DNA from 2 places in the Streptomyces sp. TLI_55 genome. Region 2 is predicted to be linked to the other one. Evidence: riboswitches for the same ligand, from Rfam matches in the RefSeq annotation. Region 2 holds a riboswitch; the other holds the start of a gene.
What was found. Region 2 has a riboswitch for glycine ahead of gcvT (glycine cleavage system aminomethyltransferase GcvT). Riboswitches for the same ligand answer to the same signal wherever they lie in the genome.
Positions count from the first base shown of each region.

Region 1 (3,397 bases), 5.0 Mb from region 2:
GCGGGGGCCCACCGATGACGTGGCCGTCGTGCGGGAGGCCGCGGCTCGGTTGCTGGAGTCCGTGGACACGACGGGGGGTGTGCGGTTGCTGGGGGTGGGGGTCTCCGGGCTGGCCGATTACACGCAGGAGGATCTGTTCGCGCAGGCCGCGGGGGATCTCGGGGAGGTTGCCGAGGAGGACGCCGGGGAGGTGGATGCCGAGCGGGTGGAGGTGCCTGCCGAGCGGCGGTTTGCTGCGGGGCATGACGTGGTGCATGCCGAGTTCGGGCATGGGTGGGTGCAGGGGAGTGGGCTGGGGCGGGTGACTGTGCGGTTCGAGACGCCGGATTCCGGGCCGGGGCGGGTGCGGACGTTTCGGGTGGATGATGCGGCGTTGGCTGTGGCTGAGCCCTTGCCGTTGGTGCCGGTGGAGGGTGGGGCAGCCGGCCTTCGCCCGGATTTGGTTTCCCACCCGCACCACCCGTGACAGTTTCGTTGTCGGGTGCGGGTGGCCCCTGTGGGGCGGTATCGCCGTCGGCTGCGGGACGGTTGTCGGCTCTCGCCGCCTGCGTCAGACGTGACCGGGTCTCGCCGTCCGTGTCAGGCGTCTGCCTCTTCCGTGCCTGCCAGTTTGCCGAAGTCCCTGTCCGGGAGTGGGGGTGGTGCGGACACGTCCAGGCCGTAGTGGTGGTACAGCTGGAGTTCCTGGTCGGGGGAGAGGTGGCGGCCGACGCCGAAGTCGGGGGCGTCCTTGATCAGGGAGCGGTCGAAGGGGACCTGAAGACTGCCCTCGATCAGTTCGCTGGGCTCCAGGGGGACGAAGGCGTCCCGGGAGAACAGGCCGGTGCGTATGGCCGCCCACTCAGGCACTCCGGTCGCGTCGTCGAGGTAGACCTCGTCGATCGTGCCGATCTTGGTGCCGTTGCGGTCGAACGCCTTGCGGCCGATCAGGTTGCGCGGATCGATGTCGGTCTGCACGGGCCCTCCACTAGGTCGCCACTCGCAACTCATCCGTAAGCACTACAAAAGAGCACATTAGGGCCAGTGGCCACTCGAGGACTCCTCAAGGGATCGACTTTTTGTGCGCTGGTAGGCTGGCAAGCGGCTGTTGACCCTGTGCGGGAGAGTCCTCCGGAGAACATCCGGGGGCGCCGAAGGAGCAAATCCTCCCCGGAATCTCTCAGGCCCACGTACCGCACGGACGAGGTCACTCTGGAAAGCAGAGCGGGTGTCGACGGCTTCCGCTCTCACCGACGGTGAAAGCCGGGCACCCTCGGGTGTCCCGGTGAAGCTCTCAGGTTGAGATGACAGAGGGGGAGGCCGCCGGGACCCGCAGCCGTGGTGTCCCTCGAAGGTCGCGTCAGACCAGGAGGCCTCCGCAATGACCGCCCACCGCACTCCGCTCACCGAACTCGAGCAGGGGATCCCCTTCGAGCAGCGTCACATCGGCCCCGACCACGAGGCCCGGGCCAAGATGCTCGCGCAGGTCGGCTACGGCTCGCTGGACGAGCTCACCGCCGCCGCGGTGCCGGATGTGATCAAGAACGCCGACGCCCTTGATCTGCCGGGCGCGCGGACCGAGGCCGAGGTGCTTGCCGAGCTCCGGTCGCTCGCTGATCAGAACCAGGTGCTCGGGTCCATGATCGGGCTCGGCTACTACGGGACCTTCACCCCGCCCGTCATCCTGCGCAACGTCATGGAGAACCCCGCCTGGTACACGGCGTACACGCCCTACCAGCCCGAGATCTCCCAGGGGCGGCTCGAGGCCCTCCTCAACTTCCAGACCATGGTTGCCGAGCTCACCGGGCTGCCGACCTCCGGTGCCTCGCTGCTCGACGAGGGCACGGCCGCCGCCGAGGCGCTGGCGCTGTCCCGGCGCATGGGCAAGAACAAGAAGGGTCTGTTCCTCGTCGACGCGGACGCGCTGCCGCAGACCGTCGCCGTCATCCAGACGCGGGCCGAGCCGACCGGCGTCGAGGTCGTCGTCGCCGACCTCAGCGACGGGATCCCCGCCGACATCGCCGCGCGTGAGATCAACGGCGTGCTGATCCAGTACCCGGGCGCCTCCGGTGCCGTACGCGACATCAAGGCGGTCGTCGACCAGGCGCACGAGCTCGGTGCCCTCGTGACCGTCGCCGCCGATCTGCTCGCGCTGACGCTGCTGAAGTCGCCCGGGGAACTCGGGGCCGACATCGCCGTCGGGACCACGCAGCGGTTCGGTGTGCCGATGGGCTTCGGCGGCCCGCACGCCGGTTACATGGCGGTGCACGAGAAGTTCGCGCGCAGCCTGCCCGGGCGGCTCGTGGGCGTGTCCGTGGACGCGGACGGGAACAAGGCCTACCGGCTCGCCCTGCAGACCCGTGAGCAGCACATCCGGCGGGAGAAGGCCACCAGCAACATCTGTACCGCTCAGGTGCTGCTCGCCGTGATGGCGGGGATGTACGCCGTCTACCACGGCCCGGAGGGACTGAAGGGCATCGCCCGGCGGACCCATCGGTACGCCCGTGTCCTCGCCGCGGGGCTTGCCGCCGGCGGGGTCGAGGTCGTGCACGGTGCCTACTTCGACACCCTGACCGTGCGGGTGCCCGGCAAGGCCGGTGAGGTCGTCGCCGCCGCCGAGGCGAACGGGGTCAACCTGCGGCTCGTCGACGCCGACCACCTCTCCATCGCCTGCGACGAGACCACCAACCGGGCCCAACTCGGCGCCGTATGGGCCGCGTTCGGGGTCGAGGGGGACGTCGAGGCGCTGGACGCGGCGGCCGAGGACGCGCTGCCGGCGGCGCTGGTGCGCGACGACGAGTTCCTGACCCACCCCGTCTTCCACCAGTACCGGTCCGAGACCGCCATGCTGCGCTATCTGCGCCGGCTCGCCGACCGGGACTACGCGCTCGACCGCGGCATGATCCCGTTGGGCTCGTGCACCATGAAGCTCAACGCCACCACCGAGATGGAGCCGGTCACCTGGCTGGAGTTCGGGCAGCTGCACCCCTTCGCGCCCGCCGAGCAGGCGCAGGGCTATCTGACGCTCATCCGGGAGCTGGAGGAGCGGCTCGCCGAGGTCACCGGGTACGACAAGGTGTCGCTGCAGCCCAACGCCGGGTCGCAGGGTGAGTTGGCCGGGCTGCTCGCCGTACGCGGGTATCACCGGGCCAATGGCGATGAGCAGCGGACGGTCTGTCTGATTCCGTCCTCCGCGCACGGGACCAACGCCGCCAGCGCTGTCATGGCCGGGATGAAGGTCGTCGTCGTCAAGACCGCCGAGGACGGTGAGATCGACGTCGAGGATCTGCGGGCGAAGATCGAGCAGCACCGGGACGAGCTCGCGGTGCTGATGATCACGTACCCCTCGACGCACGGGGTGTTCGAGGAGCATGTCGCCGACATCTGTGCTCAGGTGCACGAGGCCGGCGGGCAGGTG
Region 1 covers NZ_OAOJ01000001.1:1,469,272-1,472,668, reverse strand. The annotation lists gene CRP56_RS06880 (DNA polymerase IV) at 1-466, shown strand, start outside; gene CRP56_RS06875 (PRC-barrel domain-containing protein) at 580-957, opposite strand; glycine riboswitch at 1,089-1,185, shown strand; gene gcvP (aminomethyl-transferring glycine dehydrogenase) at 1,361-3,397, shown strand, end outside.
Region 1: linked by a shared signal. The riboswitch ahead of gcvP (aminomethyl-transferring glycine dehydrogenase) and the one ahead of gcvT (glycine cleavage system aminomethyltransferase GcvT) in region 2 are both predicted to bind glycine.

Region 2 (3,397 bases):
CAGCCGCCCTCGAAGGGCGCGGAGTTCACCAGCGACGGGTCGTTGACGACGTCCTCGTTGACCTCGGTGACCTCACCGGAGACGGGCGAGTACAGGTCGGAGACCGACTTGGTCGACTCCAGCTCGCCGCAGGTCTCGCCCGCGGTCACCGTGTCCCCGACCTCCGGGAGCTGCACGAAGACGACATCGCCGAGCGCGTTGGCCGCGTGCTCCGTGATGCCGACCGTCGAGACGCCGTCCTCGGCGCCCGACAGCCACTCGTGCTCCTTGCTGTAGCGCAGCTGCTGGGGGTTGCTCATGGCCTGAATTCTCCTGTACGCGGGGGAGTGCTGATGAATGGGGGACTGCGGAAGGCGTGCGTGAGCAGCGTCCGTGTGCTCAGCATCACCTACGGCGGCTACTTCTGACGCTTGTAGAAGGGCAGCGCCACGACCTCGTACGGCTCGTGGCTGCCCCGGATGTCCACACCGACACCGGGCGTGCCCGGCGCGGCGTGCGCGGCGTCGACGTACGCCATCGCGATCGGCTTGCCCAGCGTGGGCGAGGGGGCGCCGGAGGTGACCTCGCCGATCACCTGGCCGTCGGCGACGACGGCGTACCCGGCGCGCGGGACGCGGCGGCCCTCGGCGATGAGGCCGACGAGGACGCGCGGCGGCGCGGTCTCGGCGCGGGCGGCGGCCTCGGTGAGCGCCTCGCGGCCCACGAAGTCGCCCTCCTTCTCGAACTTCACCACCCGGCCGAGCCCGGCGTCGAAGGGGGTGAGCGAGGTGTTCAGCTCGTGCCCGTACAGCGGCATGCCCGCCTCCAGGCGGAGCGTGTCCCGGCAGGACAGCCCGCACGGGACCAGGCCGACGCCCTCGCCCGCCTTGGTCAGGGCCTGCCACAGCTCGACGGCGTGCTCGGGCTTCACGAACAGCTCGAAGCCGTCCTCGCCGGTGTAGCCGGTGCGGGCGATCAGCGCCGGGACGCCCGCGACGGTGCCGGGCAGCCCGGCGTAGTACTTCAGGCCGTCGAGGTCGGCGTCGGTGAGGGAGGCGAGGATGCCGGGGGACTCGGGGCCCTGGACGGCGAGCAGCGCGTAGGCGTCCCGGTCGTCGCGGACCTCGGCGTCGAAGCCGGCCGAGCGCTCGACGAGGGCGTCCAGCACCACCTGGGCGTTGGAGGCGTTGGCGACGACCATGTACTCGGTCTCTTCGAGCCGGTAGACGATCAGGTCGTCGAGGATGCCGCCGTCCTCGCGGCAGATCATGGTGTAGCGGGCGCGGCCGACGCCGACGGAGGCGATGTTGCCCACGAGGGCGAAGTTCAGCAGGGCGGCGGCCTGCGGCCCGGTCACCGTGATCTCGCCCATGTGGGAGAGGTCGAAGAGCCCGGCCTTCGTGCGCACGGCGTTGTGCTCGTCGCGCTCGGAGCCGTAGCGCAGGGGCATGTCCCAGCCGGCGAAGTCGGTCATCGTCGCGCCGAGCGAACGGTGCAGGGCGTCGAGCGCGGTCAGGCGGGGTGCGTTGCTCATCGGACGGTCTTCTCCCAAGGCATGACGGGCGAGGTCGTTCCTCCCCATCTGTCATCGGAACCTGAGAGGTTCGCCATGACCGCGGGGGACATGACTTGCACCTTGGGTGGAGCCACCGGAAACGGTGACCCGCTTTTCAGATGTGCCTCGCCCGCGCGGTAACGGGGCCTGAGAGATTCAAGGGAGGGACTTGCTCCTTCGGCGCCCCAGCCAGTGGTGGGGACTCTCCCGCGCGGATTCGAACGGCCGGTATGCAGTTGGCGCGGACATCATTGCACGCATCGGGCACGGGCGGCAGGGCCGCATCGGCCGCTCCCGTCGCCGCCCCCTCTGTAACCGGCTTGTGGCAGGACGAGCACCAAAACGAGAGAGACACCTCATTACCTTCTCTTTACGCTCGGTGGGGAGGGGAACCCCTCGACCCCGGAGGAGGACGATCACGGTGAACAGGCCCACTGCGTACGCCACCACCTCGGCCGTCGCGCTGCCCGCGCAGCCGACAGCTCCGGCCCAGGAAACCTGCGCACCGCAGCCGGTCGTCCGCGACCTGCGCGACCGTGCCGGCCACAGCCCGCACGCCCTGCTCTTCGCCCCCGACGACCTGGTCGTGATCACCGGTCTGCCCGGCAGCGGCAAGTCCACCCTGATGCGACGCGCCGTCAAGGGCATCCGGATCGACTCCCAGGACACCCGCGACCGCTGGGACGCCCGCGCGCCCCGCTTCCTGCCGTACGCGGTCTACCGCCCCCTCGTCCGCGCCGCCCACTACCTCGGCCTGTACCGCGCCCTGCGCTCCGGCGAGGGGGTCGTGGTGCACGACTGCGGCACCCAGTCCTGGGTGCGCGGCTGGCTGGCCCGCGCGGCCCACCGCCGCGGCGGCACCCTGCATCTGCTGCTGCTCGACGTCACCGCGGACACCGCGCTCGAGGGCCAGCGCGAGCGCGGCCGGGGCGTCTCGCGCTACGCCTTCCTCCGCCACCGCACCGCGGCCGCCCGCCTGATCCGTTCCGTGGAGCGGGGCGAACTGCCGCAGGGCGTGGGCTCGGCGGTGCTCCTGGACCGGGCGGCGGCGGACGCCCTGCGCAGGATCGGGTTCACGGGCTGACGACCGGGGTGCTCAGGGGCCCGCACCCGTTAGCCTTTCAGCCACATCAGCGGTACTCGGCAAGCGGACGGACAGATGGACTTCCCGGCACAGGACTTCCCGGCACAGGCGCACCCTCATCCGCACGGCGGCGGATGGCCCGGCAACGAGCTGGAGGAGGTGCTCTCGGCCGCCCTCGGCGTGCCCGGCGCCGACGGCCGGATCATCGAGGTCCTCGGCCGCAGCTTCGTCTGGGTCCCGCTGCCGAACGGCGGCGGCGCCCACACCGGCCCGCTCGACCTCCCCACCTTCGAGATCGAGGGCCAGGCCTACGTCCCGGTCTTCAGCTCCGAGGAACAGTTCCGCCAGGTCGCCGGGGCGCACATGGCGTACACGATCGCCCCGGCGGTGGAGTTCGCGCGCGGCCTCCCGCCGCAGGTCGGCATCGCCGTGAACCCGGACGGCGTGGTCGGCGTCCCGCTCCCGCCGCCCGCCGTGGCGGACCTGTGCCGGGCCGGGCGGACTCCGCTGGACGGCCCCAACAGCGGTGGCCGGGTCAAGCTCTACGAGCCCGACTGGCAGGACGACCCGGTCGACTTCCTCGCCGCCGCCTCGGCCGAGTTCGCCGCGACGGGAGTCGTCCGGACGGCCCGCCGCTGCCTGGCCGCGATCGAGACGGCCGACCCCGTGCTGTTCGTGGGCGTGGAACTCTCCCAATGGGAGGGCGACTTGCGTACCCTCCCGATGGACGCCCTGGGCCGGGCCCTGGGCCAGACCCCGGTGCAGTGGCCGGTGAACCT
Region 2 covers NZ_OAOJ01000001.1:6,475,428-6,478,824, forward strand. The annotation lists gene gcvH (glycine cleavage system protein GcvH) at 1-299, opposite strand, end outside; gene gcvT (glycine cleavage system aminomethyltransferase GcvT) at 398-1,513, opposite strand; glycine riboswitch at 1,552-1,659, opposite strand; glycine riboswitch at 1,660-1,754, opposite strand; gene CRP56_RS29985 (AAA family ATPase) at 1,956-2,618, shown strand; gene CRP56_RS29990 (enhanced serine sensitivity protein SseB) at 2,694-3,397, shown strand, end outside.